One region of the Sporosarcina jeotgali genome, then DNA from elsewhere that is predicted to be linked to it. Evidence: riboswitches for the same ligand, from Rfam matches in the RefSeq annotation. Region 1 holds a riboswitch; the other holds the start of a gene.

Region 1 (7,896 bases):
GGTTCCAAATCCGTTGCTAATTAGTTGTGAATACTCCCGTTGCTCTTTAAATTCCCCTCTAGGCTGCATCCCGAAAGGCCCGAAACGAATTTGGCCGCCATGCGTATGACCTCCTACTAGAAGCTCAGGTTTGGATAGTTGCAGAATCTTATTGAACAGCGATGGATTATGAACCGCCACAAGCTGATACATATAGTCTTGTTCAAAACCTACAGCTTCTTTCAAGTTTGTATTTCCGCTTGAAGGATCATCGGCACCACTGATAATCCAATCAGGATGTTCAGGAATACGAACACTTTTATTGTCAAGTACTACCCCTCCAACAGCAGCGATAATATCCCGAATTGCAGATTCTCCTATTTCACGGTCATTGTTGCCCCAAACATAGTAAACCGGACCTAAGGAAGATAGTTTTAAGACATTATTTTTCACTCGATCTGAAGGGACACCTCTCTCAGCGACATCACCGCCAATAATAACGAGATCCACTGAACCTGCCCTGGATTGAACTTTATTCAATAATTTTTTCGGTATCCGTCTCCGGTGCACATCACTTATGAAAAACACAGTAAGTTCCGCATCGTTCTCCGGCACGGACTTCACGTTCATGCGATGGGTCTTTAAAGAAATACGATGAGCACTGTAAAACATACTTCCCAACAATATGCTTAGACAAATGAACAGCGTACGAATACTAATCCAGAAAAACTTCATACATTCACCCGCCATATGAAAAAGGCAAAGTCAGCGTACTTTGCCTTTTCGAAATTTGTAATTAAGGAATAATCAGCATCTGTCCAACACTGATTGAATTTGATGATAACCCGTTAGCAGCTTTGATTTTTTCTACTCCGCTGCCTGACCCATAATAATTCACAGAAATCCGGTAAAGTGTTTCGTTCGGTTGAACGGTATGTGATTTCCCGGCTGGCTTTACTTCTGGTTTTGAATCCGGTTTTGTTTCCGGCTTAGGATCCGGTTTGGATTCTGGTTTTGCATCCGGTTTCGGATCTGGCTTAGGCTCTGGCTTCGGATCCGGTTTCGGTTTAGCAACAGGCTTCTGTTCCGGGGTTGCAGAACTATCAGGCACATCTTTTTCAGCGTCTTCTTCCGCTTTTGAATCATCATCTTCTTTACTTCCATTGGAATCGGCGGTCACATCGTCAGAAGAATTCGGTGACTGACTTGAACCAAGTTCATATGTCACGTCCGACGAGTCAATCTTAACGTTTGAATCCTCTTTAGGATTATACAAATCCGAAAGCACATACACAAATATTCCAATCGGTATAAGTGTGAAGAGCACTAGAATAATATTGATCAAAGTTAGTCCTTTGCGCGATTCTTTCTTTTTACGCTTAGGTGTCCCATTTTTATTCTGACGCAGTTTTACACGAGAGGGAAGATCCTCTTTAGTATCGTCATCTAAATCAATCTCTTTTCTATTATCTTCGAATTCTGAGTTATAGTCACTTTTTGTCATAGTGGCATTCTCCTATCCCCTATTACTATATCTTTATTATGACGAATTTTGTCGTAAAAGTAAACGGCAATCCGGTCTCCTAACAAAGCAATAGTCGAATTCTCTCCTCCCATTGCAGAAGTCTTCTCCGATTCCCGCTGCTCTCGTTACTTAAAAGCCAGCTATCCTGAGCTGTACCGCATACGGAACAGCATGAATCGTGCTGTTCCTGCGAAATTTCATCAAAATAAGAGAGTAATTGTGCACGTAAACAGGTTTTTGCGTGGACATAGGCAATCATTTCTCTTAACTTCTCTTCTTTGTCGTACTTTAACTTTGTGAACGTTTTAAGAACATCATCAACCGAAAGTGTTTCCAGGTAATATTGAATCAATCTTGAGCTCGTTTCAGAAATACCAGCAAGCTCTGCCGATGATTCCACTGACTCACCAGATGCCCTCATGGAGACAAAGTGATGGACTTGCGGCTCATCTGGCAGGTCCCGTTGTACAATGAAGCGAACTTTCTGCTCATCATCCGTTACATATAACAAGACAGCACTTGAGGGTTTACCATCTCTACCCGCACGGCCCGCTTCCTGAACATACGCCGCTGCAGAAGCAGACATTTGGTCATGAATAACCTGACGGATATCATCTTTGTGTACGCCCATACCGAAAGCATTCGTTGCACAGATCCAGGACAACTCCCCTGTCAAAAACTGCTGTTGAATAATATTCCGGTCTCCCGCTTCTTTTCCGGCGTGGTAAGAAGCAATTAAGATCCCTTCTTGTTGAAGTATATGTGTCAGCTCTTCAGCACGCTTTCTCGAAGAAACATAAATAATCCCAGGACCCTTAGTTGTCGCCAATCGTTGTTTCAGCCAAGTTGTTTTATCGGCTTCCATTTCCAGTTGTTGAACTGTGTACGTTAAGTTCGGCCGGTCTAATGATTGACGGATTACATTCGGGTTAGACATATGTAAGTAGTGAATAATATCTGCTTCTACTTTTGCATCAGCAGTAGCAGTTAATGCGAGAACCGGGGGATTTCCCGCTAAGCGGATGAACTCTCCCAATCGCAAATAGTCAGGACGGAAGTCGAATCCCCACTGAGAAATACAATGTGCTTCGTCCACCACCAGAATTGAAATCGGTAATCTCATTAGAAAATTCGTCATATCCGGACGGCTGATCATTTCAGGCGAAACAAATAAGAATTTAATCGTATGGATTTCATCGAATAAGTATTTTCTTTGTTCCGATGATAGAAATGAATTCACTGCTGCAACGCGTTTTTCCCCTCTTTTTCGAATACTGGCCACTTGATCTTCCATTAAGGAAACGAGAGGGGAAACGATGAGCACCAGTCCATCCTGCAGTTGACCAGGCAGCTGGTAGCATAACGACTTCCCCATGCCTGTTGGCAATATGGCAATTGTGTCGTTCCGTTTCAATATAGAGCGAATGACGTCTTCTTGACCTGGACGGAATTCATCGAATCCGAATCGCTTTTTTAGTTCATGATGAAGATCCATTACACGAGCTCTCCTTTCGTTGTACTTAAAATGAGACGCAGTTGAAAATAGGATAAATGGGGAAACTTTTCTTTTAATACCCGCAGCCTTTTCACATCATTCTTTTTAATTTCTTGCTGAACCGCTTCTATATCCGCCTGATCTACAAATCTTAAGATCGGAAAGTTATCATCATTTGTTGCAATTTCTGTAATGTGATCTTCTATTGTATTTACCTTCAACCGTCGAATTAATGCTATTTCTTCCATAGGTAATCCCTGGTCAAATAACCTCTTTGTAATGGCCGTTGAATCTGTCAGCGGCGATTCAATACGTATACCACCCGCAAGCTGATTTAAAATCGGCAGGGTTTCTTCAGCTTTTTCACATTCCGACACAGTAATTAATCGATGAATCGCTTCTAGAAATTCCAGTTGTAAACTATCGGCGTCTTCCCTTGTACATTCCTCAAGCTGTTCCCACGTCCATCCTGTTGCTTCTGCACCAGTTAAACGGTGAGTAAGCAAAGATGCTTGCAGGTCGGATATTCCCGTCATTTCCACCGCAAGTATCAGCTCCTCTGCGAATGAACGCGCGCTATTTTGACGTGTGTCCTGCAGACTTCGTAATACCTTTTTCACAAACTGCTGGATTTTCCGATCATTCGTGATCGGATAAAAGGAATTTTGAGAGTTTCGTAACTGGGATAGGGTTTGTACGAGTAAAACCAATCGCAAAAAGAAGATTTCTTCCCGGCCTCGATATTGCCAGCCATCAAAGTGATATTCCCGTAACTCTTTGGCTAGTTGCCTTCCTTTTTCCGTGACAGTGACAAGCCCCTCTGTTTCATTGATCAATTCCGAACGCTGAAGGGAGGTAATCGCTTCTGTAAAAGTGGATTCGGACAGTTTAGGTAGAATTGAAAAGTACGGTTTCACTGAAAAATAATCTACATCTTGAAGGGTTTGCCCAGATCGTTTTCCACGCAAGACATGTAAACTTGCATTTAAAGACCTTTGCCCATCCATTTTTTCAGCGATCTTTAAAATTATTGAACTCAACTTCACGAAGAATCCCTACTTTCTAGTGGTTAAAGGTTGAAAACTGCAGAAAACCGTTTTAGAATGGATGAAGTACCTAGTTGCTAGTGCGAAGAAAAGAGGAGAGAACGAACATGTCTACTCGAAAGTTTACGATTGTAGATCAGGACACATGTATCGCTTGTGGAGCTTGCGGAGCTGCAGCGCCTGATATTTATGATTATGATGATGAAGGAATTGCGTTTGTTATCCTCGATGATAACACGGGAAATACTGAAGTTCCAGAAGAACTGCTGGAGGACCTTGAAGATGCATTTGATGGATGTCCCACAGACTCCATTAAAATTGCTGATGATCCATTCGAAGGCGATCCACTTAAATATGAAGACTAAAAAACAGGCTGCCCGCACTTGCGGACAGCCTGTTTTTTTTCTATTCTCACACTGATAATTTACGATGCTGCTGAGAAATCCAATTTTGCATACTCTTAAACAAAAGCAGTGAAATCGCCATTAGAATTGCACCTTTAATAAGGTTGAACGGCAAGATTCCTAAGACAATCATTTTGTAAAGTCCGTCTCCTGTTACTGGCGGTGCATTTAAGAAATAAGTGTACGCTGGCAAGAAGACTAAATAATTTAAGAGACTCATGCCAACCGCCATGGAAATTGTACCCGATATAAGCCCTGCAGTTAAGCCGCGAGAGTTACGGAATTTGTTGAAGATAAAATAAATCGGCATGATGAATAAGATGCCTGTTACAAAGTTCGCGATTTCCCCAACTGGTACCCCAGTAGGACTTCCTGATAAAAACCAATGTAGAACATTCTTCAATAGCTCCACAAGAATCCCTGCGACCGGTCCGAGTGTCATTACCGCCAATACTGCGGGAATTTCACTGAAGTCAATCTTTAGAAATCCTGGAAGTGCAGGCAGCGGGAAGTTAAACTGCATAAGAACTGTTGAAATGCTGCCTAGAATTGCGACTAAAATCATCACCCGTAATTTCTTGCTGTTCATGCTACTCTCTCCTTTTGCGATTCACTTCACAAAGAGGAAAGGTTCTGCCTAATCTTTCGTCTGTCCCGCTAAAAAACCCTAAAGCAAATACATGCTAAAGGGAGTGAGTAGACGCGTTTAAATAAGACACCAGCATTCAAAAGAATGCTCGCACTTAAACAAGCCGTTGTCAAACAGACAAAAAGACGGCTTCGCCTTCACCTTCTCCCATCCAGACTATACTGTCGGCTCCAGAATCTCACTGGAATCTGCTGTTAAGCTCGCGGGCTAAAAAGCTTTCGCTTCCATTTCCGCCGGTCGGGAATTACACCCTGCCCCGAAGATGAATCAATATTTTGTTACACCATTAGTATACAGAAAAATAAACAGTCTGTAAACTTGTATGTTTACAGACTGCGGTTTACTTATGAATGAATGGCAACGGATTTGAACCTATTGCCTGCGGCAGCGTCTCTTTGAAATTCAACCCATTCCAATCAAGCGGTTCAACATGACCCAGTTTTAACTGAACGTTGAAACTTGAAGCTGTTAACAAAAGCGCATCGATCATTTGACTCGCTTCATTCATCGGCATCGAATCAAGTTGGACAGTGTCGCTGAATGTTACCTCTGCGATTCCATCCTTAAGCTTAACAGTGAGGTTCAGCTTTTTAGGAATCGTTGGAGCAAACAAATCATTTGGTGCCGTCTGCATTAGACGGAGGGCTTCTTCAAACGACCCCGCCTGCTGCATGAAGCCAGGTGAAAGCAACTCCTGGCCATTTTCCTGATGGTAAACGTAAAACGGCGTGTGCCACTCACCACTTTGCATATGGATGGGCTCTAGCTGGCCAACCTGGTCAAACTCTGCTGGGTTCCCGGATGCATCTAAAATGTTAATCTCGCGATAAGAAGGAAACGTTTGCTGGAGAGAATGCAGAAACACTTCTTGTTTAGCAGCTGAAAGGTCATATTCGTGCTCGTCATTCAGGAAAACACTCAATCGATCTCCATCTTCAGTAAATGTCGCATCTATGGGGTGCATGGGTTCAAAACCTAAAGATTGTTCATCCAACTCCTCAGCAAATGCATTGTACAGCTCCAGATCTGTTGAGGAGACCGTTAACCCTTTAGACTCTAATTCTTCTTTTGTCAGAAGTATAGAAACAGGAATACTGACAGCTTGTGCGTCTTGCAAACCGATATTCATTATAGTACCGCCATCCAAGTCGGCAGGGAACACTGCATATTGCGAAGCCCCTCCCATTAAAGCGGCAGATTCTGAAGAAGCATCTCTCGCAAAGTTCTCCCCCTCTTCTTCTATTGACTCCGCAGGAGCTATCTTCGAATCACTCTTCGGCATTGCCTGATCCGCTGATTGTTTCCCTGGATTCATGGAGTTCATGAAAGAAGGAATCAATATCGCAACGAGTATAATTGCCGCAACAGCCGCTATAACGGGAACGATGCGTCTTTTCTTCCGTACCGGTGTGACTGAAATATCCGTAAGCCGCTTGTCGTTTTTTAACCGCTCCAGAAGTTCGTCCTTGGAACGAGTATCATCTATTTTTGGCATAGAGTGCAGGAGTTTCTCCAAATCATCATCTTTTCGTTCGTGATCCACTTGGCTCCCCCCTCTCTAATTCTGCCAATGCCACTTTTTTTCTTAAACTTTTCAAAGCGCGATGCTGCGTTGTTTTCACTTTCCCTTCTGTCCATTCGAGTACTTCAGCTGTATCTGTAATCGACAAGTCATTAAAATAGCGCATAATGATGACAAGACGCTGATCGATTGTACACGTGTCCAGATTTTCAAGAATCGCTTTCATCACTTCTTTGTCAATCGATTGCTGCTCTGGTGTCTTATCTTTCGCTTGTATCTCATCTGTTTCCCAGTCAAAAAATGTTGCGTCATATTTACTGCGTACGGTCTTTTTTCGGAAGTAATCGATGGATACATTTTTGGCGATGGCAAACAGCCATGTTTTTTCGCTGCTCCGTCCCTCGAACGAGGAATAGGCACGAATCGCTTTCACATATACTTCATGAGACAAATCTTCTGCAAGCTGACGGTCCTTCGTCAAGTATGTCAAGAAGTTGAATACATCATGATGATACGTTTCATATAAATGATGAAATACGGAGTCGTCCACAATCATCCTCCTCGTTCACATAAGTTGACGGCTAACTTTCCTATTAGTTACACGTAATTTACTGAAGAGGCAAGACGCAAGTGAAGATCGTGCCTTCTATATCACCTCTTTTAGCACTAATACTCCCGCCATGAGACTCCGCAATATTCTTAGCGATGGCAAGACCTAGCCCAGTACCGCTTTTACCGCGTGTGCGAGCCTTATCAGCTTTGTAAAAACGTTCAAAAACGAATGGCAGGTCTTCTTCAGGTATTCCACTCCCTGTGTCAATGACAGAAATCGCAACAGATTTCGGATATTTTTCAACAGAAAGTTTCACACGCCCTCCGTCAGGTGTATGACGAATTGCGTTGTCGATCAAATTGGTGAACACCTGTTCAATACGATCTTCGTCCGCTTGAAGATGCAACGTATCCGCCCCGTTTGGCTCCACTTCCAAATCGACTTTAGCATCTTTCGCAACTTGCATGAATTTGTTTCGCATCCGTTCCAAAAAAGGTACGACTGCCATCTCTGATTTGTACAAGCGCATATGTCCGGATTCCATGCGGGCAAGATCAAGCAAATCCGTCACAAGTCTTCCCATCCGTTGCGATTCGTCATGAATGATCTTTACCATTTCATGATTTTCTTCAACAGTCTCCGGAACACCATCTAAAATTGCCTCGCTATACCCTTGAAGCATAGAGATTGGCGTTCTTAGTTCGTGAGATACATTCGCGATGA
Region 2 (7,896 bases), 1.3 Mb from region 1:
AAGGATTAAATTGTTCGCAAGTGATTCCAATCACTATTTCCCGACAATTCTCCATTATTTCCCCGGAAATAATGGATATTCCGACAAGATATTTCCCGAAAGTTCGCGGTGAAACGGATCAGTTAAGCTGGTTTATTACTACCTTTACCGCCAGGCGGACATTCCGCCTTTAACATTGATCACATCACTGAATCCTTGTCTTTTCAGTATTCCAGCTGCACGCGCACTGCGCATCCCGCTTTGACAAATCACATACGTTTCTTTGTTTTTGTCCAGCTCTTCTAATCTCTTACTTAGATCGTTTAAGGGAATATTTTTAAATTCTTTTACGTGACGGCTTTGGTATTCGCCGAGTGTTCGAACATCTATAAATTGCTTCGATTTCTCTTTCGTTAATGCTTTTACCTCAATCGCAGACATCGTCCGAATTCCTTTTGCAGGTTTCATGCGCCACACAAAGACTGCCGCAATTAATAGGATTATGATCCAACTCATCGGTAACTCCTCCACTTGTTTTCTATTTTCTTAAATATACCTGTACGGGTATATAAAATCAATAAATTAGCCCATGTAAAAACGCAGATACTGAGGATCTGCGTTTACATAGGTTTACTTTTTCTCGGATAATGCTAGAAAGAAAGTCGCAACTGGTCCAAGCAAGAGTGAAAGCAAGAACCAGTTAAGACCCGATCGATTTTTCCCTTGTGCTAATACGGCATTGATCAACATAAGTGTTCCCCAACCAACAAAATAGCTTTCATCCATAGTGTATACCTCCCGATCCGTCGAGACTTCTATCTATACTACGTATCGAAAGTCTATTCGGTTTCATTTCCATCAAGAAGCTCCATCATTTTTACGGGCAATCCATTGACTCACAAGTAATAGGACGAACCCTGCCAGTAAAGAGGCTACCCAAGGTAATTCAATAACGGGGCCTTTATCTTTAAAGAAAAATGCTATTCCCATAAACAAACCAAATACCACTATTCCGGAAAACCCTCCGGCAATTGCAACTTTCCAAGTACTTTTCTTCTTTTCAAATGCAGTTTTGTTTACTACTTTCATAAGCACTATCACGCCTACTGCGACTATTAAAAGTACTGCTGCTAGCAAAGTGGCAGTTGAAACCAGATAGAGATGTTCGTCAACTGGTTGGAAAAATGACAATACGCCCAAAACAGCACCGCGTGCGAGAACCATCCAACTTAACACACTGATTGCTAACTGTATCCCAAACAACACCTGGTTTTTCTTTTTCTCTTTCGGCATCTGTCCAATCAATTCATCTGCATATGCTCTTGGATCTCCACCGAATATTTCTTCTGCGCTTTTTCCATCCTGTTGACCTTCTAACAGATGTTCAAGCATTTCCATAAGCAGCTCTTCCGTTGCCCGTTCAGAGAGGAGAAACTTTGAACGGATGTAAACGAGGATGTTGGAATAGTACTTTTCGTTTGCTTCAGTCAAGTGTTCACGTTTTTCATTATTTTCCTGAATCAATTCTTTAGTTGTCACCATGGTTTACCTCCCCTTTCAATAATGTCGTTACCGGTACTGCGAGTTTCCCCCATTCGGCGCGAATAAGTTCCAACGCCACTTTGCCGTCTGGTGTTAACGTATAATATTTCCTTCTTGGTCCAGATTCGGATGCACGCATTTCCCCTGAAATCCAATGATTCTTCTGTAATCTCAGCAAAACAGGATAAATAGTGCCTTCACTCACATCATCAAGTCCGACTTTCTGCAGTTTAGCGGAAAGCTCATACCCATACACTGTCTCGTTTTCAATGATGGCAAGAACACAGCCATCTAGAATCCCCTTAAGCAGTTCACTTCTAACTGACACGAGACCACTCTCCATTTAGTATATTGCCATACAAGGTAGCATTTCGAAAAAATAGCTACCTTGTGACGCAAAGTAGTAATAATGTTAGTGTATTCCCGCCAAATTAATATGTCAACCGGAATGTTCAGAAAAGTAAATTGCATTCTTGCATTATATGTTAGGATAGCAGAAGGAGGGATTACCAATGAATCCGGTCACATTCGAAGACATTTATAATGCTGGGATTGTCGCCTCATCTTCTGAGACATATATCCATTATCATCTGCCCGATATGCCGCTTTATTATGACAGTAATTATATTGCATTTAAAAGGATGCCTACAATCCGTGAGTTTCAAAAAGCAGAACAGGCTTTGAAAGTCTATCATACCGCACGAGATCAACATCACTTGAAATTCACATTCCCTCAGGATGAGCCTATTTCAAAAGAAGTGAACGCTTATTTGAACAGGAATGATTATGACACTGGCTTTCTAGAATTATATGTACTAAATCCAAAAGACTTTCCCGACGTTCCTCCATCTTCAGGTATTCAAGTGTCACCAGTAACTGAGAGCAATCTTGAAGACTTCCTCCACTTACAGCAAACAATTGATGAGCAATTCGGGAAAGAGTTTGCAGTTCAAAAACGGCTGCAGCATAAGAAGAATTTCTTTGATCCTCATGTTGTGCAGCTCGTCGCAGCCTTTGACGATGAATTAGCAGGCTCTGTAGATTTGATTGTTAATGAACAAACTGTCGAAATTGACGGATTACATGTATTAGAAAAAATGAGACATAAAGGTATTGGGAGTCAATTGCAGCGGTGGCTGATGGAACAGTATCCTGACAAACTAGTTATTCTCGTCGCTGACGGTGAAGATACACCAAAAGAAATGTACTTGCGACAAAACTATAAGTTTGCTGGCTACCAATACGAGACGGTAAAAGCGTAACTGTCATTTTGGAAACTATTGCCTGCCTCATGCTAAACTAATGATAGACAGTATTCTAAATAGGTCAGGACGTGAAAGTAATGAAAGATCTTGCACAATCTATACAGACTCAACTATTAGTTTCGATGTTGGATGGCAGTCGAGTAGCAACCCTAGTTACAGACCCCTCCCAACCGGACAATCCGATTATTTATGCGAATCGGACGTTTGAAACAATGACGGGGTACCCATTAAGCGAAACAATCGGTCAAAATTGTCGTTTTCTTCAAGGTCCGGGCACTGATCAGTTAGCAATTCAGCAACTACGCGATGCTATACGTAAAAAAAATGAAATTACCATAACACTAAAAAACTATAAAAAAGATGGGACATTATTCTGGAACCGCCTTTCGGTGACGCCCGTCCAAATTGAAGGGCATTCTTTCTTCATCGGGACCCAAACCAATGTCTCCGTTGAATACAGGCAGCGTGCCGAATTAACGAACAAGGAATCAGAAATCGAACAACTGATGCTTCCAATCATGACAATTCATGACAATATTGCTGCCGTCTCCCTTATCGGAGAAATGAGTCCGCAGCGTTTCAATTTATTGACACAAAAACTTAGTGAATTTGTTCAAAAAAGTGGTGTGGATCATGTCATTATCGACATAACAGGACTGTATTGGAATCATGAGTCCCCGCTAACCAGTTTGTTAGCTGTCCAAGATGTGTTAAGACTCATGGGAGCCCAGCTCTATATCACTGGTATCTCTCCAAAAGTAGCGCTGTCATTAACAGGAACGAACGTATCTGATGAGCAACTACAAACATTTTCAAGTATTCAGCAAGCACTTGCCAAAATCCAATAGACAATAGATTGAAGTATGAATTCCAGAAATATCTGCCGCTGATAAGTATCTCCATTCGATTTAAGGAGACTCTGGATGTTATCAAGAAAAATCTTGGCTGCTTCTGGTTCAGGAGTACTTTTTTTCATATTGCTCGGCTTCTTTATCCCTGTTCCTTTCGGGAAAACAATCACGTCAGTGCCCCAATATTTCGAGTCCGTGTTCCTGAGTATTTCCGGTTATTTGCTTTACGGTACTTCAATTATACTTTTTTACGGTATTACGTGTTCAATAATCAGTGAAAAATCAGCTGTGTTAATTAGTAAAAAAGTTAAATCTAACCGATTAGATTTACCTATTTCAGGATTGCTCCACGCAAGCTTCGGGTTCGTTTTTTCAGGATATGGACTCATTGCATCGTTGTTATTTTATGCTGTAGATCACTTGATTAAAAGTAGAAAAATAACCGTTTCACGGAAACAGCTAGTAACGGCTTTAGTGCTTCCCATTGCACTATATGTCCTCTGTATGGGAACACTTGCAACCGCAGATTTCTTATCAGGCGGATGGAAAGACCTGCTCGTTTAAAAATGAACATGCAGGTTGCAAGCTCACTAATAGCTGTGCTAGACTTTGAGACAATCGAATAATATTCCTTCGGGGCAGGGTGAAATTCCCTACCGGCGGTGATGAGCTTTGATGGCTCTTAGTCCGTGACCCGGATGCAATTTTGCAGACGGTGGATTTGGTGAAACTCCAAGGCCGACAGTTAAAGTCTGGATGGGAGAAGGAATGGTGCGTTTTTCAAATTTTTCTTTTGACTGACGCTTATTTTGTCATGCTTACCCAGCCCCGCACATCTGTTGCGGGGCTTTTTTTGTTACATGAGGAATCTATGATTCAGGAGTGTTGTTATCGTTGGAAATTGAACACTATATGCAAATTGCTTTTTCACTTGCACGAGGTGCAGCAGGTCAAACTTCACCCAATCCACCCGTCGGTTCTGTAATTGTGAACCAGGGAAGGGTTGTCGGAATGGGGGCTCATTTGCGCGCTGGCGAACGTCATGCAGAGCGGGTTGCTCTGGATATGGCAGGCAAAGAATCTGCTGGTGCAGATTTGTACGTCACTCTTGAACCATGTTCGCATACCGGAAAAACACCTCCATGCGCAGAAGCGATTTTGCAAGCAGGCATCTCTCGTGTCTACGTTTCAGCGTTAGATCCGAATCCGTTAGTTGCAGGGTCTGGAATCCAGCGGCTTCGAGATTCAGGTGTCGAAGTACAAATCGGAGTCTGTACAGATTTAGCACGCGAATTGTATGAACCTTTTTTTCATTTCATTCAAACCAAACAACCTCATGTAACGTTAAAAACAGCTATGACATTAGACGGTAAAATCGCAGCATTTTCAGGACACAGCAAATGGGTGACAAGCGAGCAAGCTCGACTTGACGTCCATCGTCTTCGCTATGTCCATGATGCCATTTTAACCGGAAGTAAAACGATTCTTCACGACAATCCCCTTCTTACCACCAGATTGCCCCAAGGTGGACTCCACCCTATTCGAGTTATTTTAGATACACACTTATCTACACCTGTTGCGAGTCAGGTTATTCAAAACACGGACGCCCCTACCTGGATTTTTTGTGGCAGCGCCGCTTCAAAAGAACGCGAATTGAGTTTCTTGCCGTATAATCACGTCGAAGTTTTTCGTATGGAGAAGCCTGCCATTGCAGTGTCTGACGTACTAGATCAACTTGGCGCGCGTGGCATCATGACCCTTCTTGTAGAGGGAGGATCTTCTGTAAATGCTTCTTTTTTACAAGGGGATGCTGTCGATCGGATCATTACGTACATTGCTCCAAGAGTACTTGGCGGTACAGATTCTCTCACACCAATCGGCGGGGAAAATCCTGCCTTGATGAGTGACGCGAAAGATTTTATTTTCGTAAAAACGGAACAGCTTGGTCCAGATTTAAAGGTAACGGCTGTACCAAAAGGATGTGATTCTAATGTTCACAGGAATCATTGAGGAAATTGGGACTGTACGAACAGTCCGCTCATCAGGTCACTCGATGGAACTTACTGTGGCAGCTGCAGAAATACTGAAAGATGTCCGTTTAGGAGACAGTATTGCTGTTAACGGGACTTGTCTGACCGTGACATCATTTACAACGGGTCAGTTTACCGCAGACGTGATGCCTGAAACGTTTCGAACGACGTCGTTACATAACGCAAAAGCCGGTACTTCAGTAAATTTGGAACGCGCTCTTCGCGCGGATAGTCGTTTGGGCGGTCATTTTGTTTCCGGTCATGTCGACGGAACTGCGATTGTCCAAAAGTGTCAGCACATCGAGAATTCGCTTGTCATGCATTTATCACTCCCGCCTGGCGGATTGAACTACGTGCTACCGAAAGGCTCGATTGCACTCGACGGTACGTCTTTAACAATTTTTGACGTGACTGATGAAAGCATTTCGATTTCACTCATTCCGCATACTCAAAAAACAACGGTTCTCGCGGCGCGCAAGCCGGGTGACTGTGTCAATGTGGAATTTGACATGCTCGCAAAATACATGTTCAACATGCTGCAGCGACGTACTCCTTCCGAAAAACGAACTTTGAACGAGGACTTTTTACAGCAAAATGGATTTTTATAAGGAAAGGGTGTTTGCTCATGTTTGATACGATCGAAGAAGCGATTCAAGACTTAAAACTCGGGAAACCGATTATTGTTGTGGATGATGAAAACCGTGAAAACGAAGGCGACTTCATCTGCTTAGCAGAACACGCGACCCCTGAGATGATCAATTTCATGGCAACGAAAGGACGCGGACTCATCTGTACGCCGATTACTGAATCGAAAGCGGTTCAACTCGGGCTCCCGATGATGACCATGCACAATACGGATGCACATGGAACGGCTTTCACAGTGAGCATCGATCATGCAGAATCCCATACAGGTATTAGTGCCTTCGAACGTTCGGAAACGATTTTAAAAATGCTTGAGCAGCGAGCAGCGCCAAGTGACTTTAAGCAGCCAGGTCATGTCTTTCCACTGATTGCAGAAGCTAACGGAGTGCTCAGCCGAGTAGGTCATACCGAAGCTTCCGTCGATTTAGCCAGACTTGCAGGAAGTGAACCTGCTGCGGTCATTTGTGAAATCATGAGCGAAGATGGTTCGATGGCTCGGGTTCCTGAGTTACGAAAGCTTGCAGACTCGGAAGGGCTGAAATTGATCAGCATCGAGGATCTGGTGCATTACCGTCTTGCCAATGAAACACTCATTACACGTGAAGCTCAGGTCATATTGCCGACGTCTCTTGGTCTATTTAAGATGATCGGCTATACCGAAAAAATGACTGGTAAAGAACACGTCGCTCTTGTTAAAGGTGATCTGACGAACGCAGAACCTATACTGGTCAGAGTCCATTCCGAATGCTTAACCGGGGATATTTTCGGTTCTACCAGATGTGACTGCGGTCCGCAGCTCCACGCAGCTTTGCAGCAGATTGAAGAAGCGGGGCGCGGCGTCCTGCTTTACATGCGTCAAGAAGGACGGGGAATCGGACTTATTAATAAGTTGAAAGCGTACGAATTGCAAGAGCAAGGACTAGATACTGTCGAAGCAAATAAAGCGCTTGGATTCCCTGACGATTTGCGTGACTACGGAATCAGCGCACAAATCTTACAAGACTTAGGGATTGCTGACGTGAGATTGCTGACGAACAACCCTAGAAAGTTAGATGGACTAGCGGAGTATGGACTCACAATTACAGAACGTGTTCCAATTGAGCTCCCTGCACTTCCTGAAAACAAACGTTATATGGAAACAAAAGTAGAAAAACTCGGTCATTTATTGACACTATAGGAGGCAGTCACAATGGGAACTGTATATGAAGGTCATTTAGTTGGTACAGGATTAAAAATCGGAATTGTAGTCGGCCGGTTTAATGAATTCATCACAAGTAAGCTGCTTTCTGCTGCACAAGATGCATGCAGACGCCATGGCGTTTCTGAAGAAGACATCGACCTGGCGTGGGTGCCGGGTGCTTTTGAAATTCCGATGATTGCTAAAAAGATGGCAGACTCTAGTAAATACGATGCGGTCATCACACTCGGCACCGTCATCCGTGGAGCAACCCCTCACTTTGACTATGTTTGCAGCGAGACCGCTAAAGGTGTAGCGGCAGCTGGCTTGCAATCAGGAATTCCCGTCATCTTTGGCGTACTGACAACGGATTCTATTGAGCAGTCGATTGAACGCGCAGGAACAAAAGC

Evidence for each region. Region 1 has a riboswitch for FMN ahead of PGH26_RS05540 (ECF transporter S component). Riboswitches for the same ligand answer to the same signal wherever they lie in the genome.
Region 2: it holds a riboswitch for FMN, as region 1 does, so the genes downstream of both, ribD (bifunctional diaminohydroxyphosphoribosylaminopyrimidine deaminase/5-amino-6-(5-phosphoribosylamino)uracil reductase RibD) here and PGH26_RS05540 (ECF transporter S component) in region 1, are expected to answer to the same signal.

Annotation. Positions count from the first base shown of each region.
Region 1 covers NZ_CP116341.1:1,174,318-1,182,213, reverse strand. The annotation lists gene PGH26_RS05565 (metallophosphoesterase) at 1-714, opposite strand, end outside; gene PGH26_RS05560 (LysM peptidoglycan-binding domain-containing protein) at 776-1,483, opposite strand; gene PGH26_RS05555 (RecQ family ATP-dependent DNA helicase) at 1,563-2,999, opposite strand; gene PGH26_RS05550 (YpbB family protein) at 2,999-4,045, opposite strand; gene PGH26_RS05545 (ferredoxin) at 4,153-4,410, shown strand; gene PGH26_RS05540 (ECF transporter S component) at 4,457-5,038, opposite strand; FMN riboswitch at 5,234-5,366, opposite strand; gene PGH26_RS05535 (hypothetical protein) at 5,439-6,641, opposite strand; gene PGH26_RS05530 (sigma-70 family RNA polymerase sigma factor) at 6,619-7,170, opposite strand; gene PGH26_RS05525 (ATP-binding protein) at 7,229-7,896, opposite strand, start outside.
Region 2 covers NZ_CP116341.1:3,104,613-3,112,508, forward strand. The annotation lists gene PGH26_RS15655 (rhodanese-like domain-containing protein) at 145-495, opposite strand; gene PGH26_RS15660 (hypothetical protein) at 610-765, opposite strand; gene PGH26_RS15665 (DUF1129 family protein) at 838-1,521, opposite strand; gene PGH26_RS15670 (PadR family transcriptional regulator) at 1,508-1,849, opposite strand; gene PGH26_RS15675 (GNAT family N-acetyltransferase) at 2,034-2,783, shown strand; gene ytvA (YtvA family blue-light photoreceptor) at 2,864-3,634, shown strand; gene PGH26_RS15685 (hypothetical protein) at 3,710-4,201, shown strand; FMN riboswitch at 4,263-4,409, shown strand; gene ribD (bifunctional diaminohydroxyphosphoribosylaminopyrimidine deaminase/5-amino-6-(5-phosphoribosylamino)uracil reductase RibD) at 4,532-5,647, shown strand; gene ribE (riboflavin synthase) at 5,628-6,275, shown strand; gene PGH26_RS15700 (bifunctional 3,4-dihydroxy-2-butanone-4-phosphate synthase/GTP cyclohydrolase II) at 6,293-7,486, shown strand; gene ribH (6,7-dimethyl-8-ribityllumazine synthase) at 7,499-7,896, shown strand, end outside.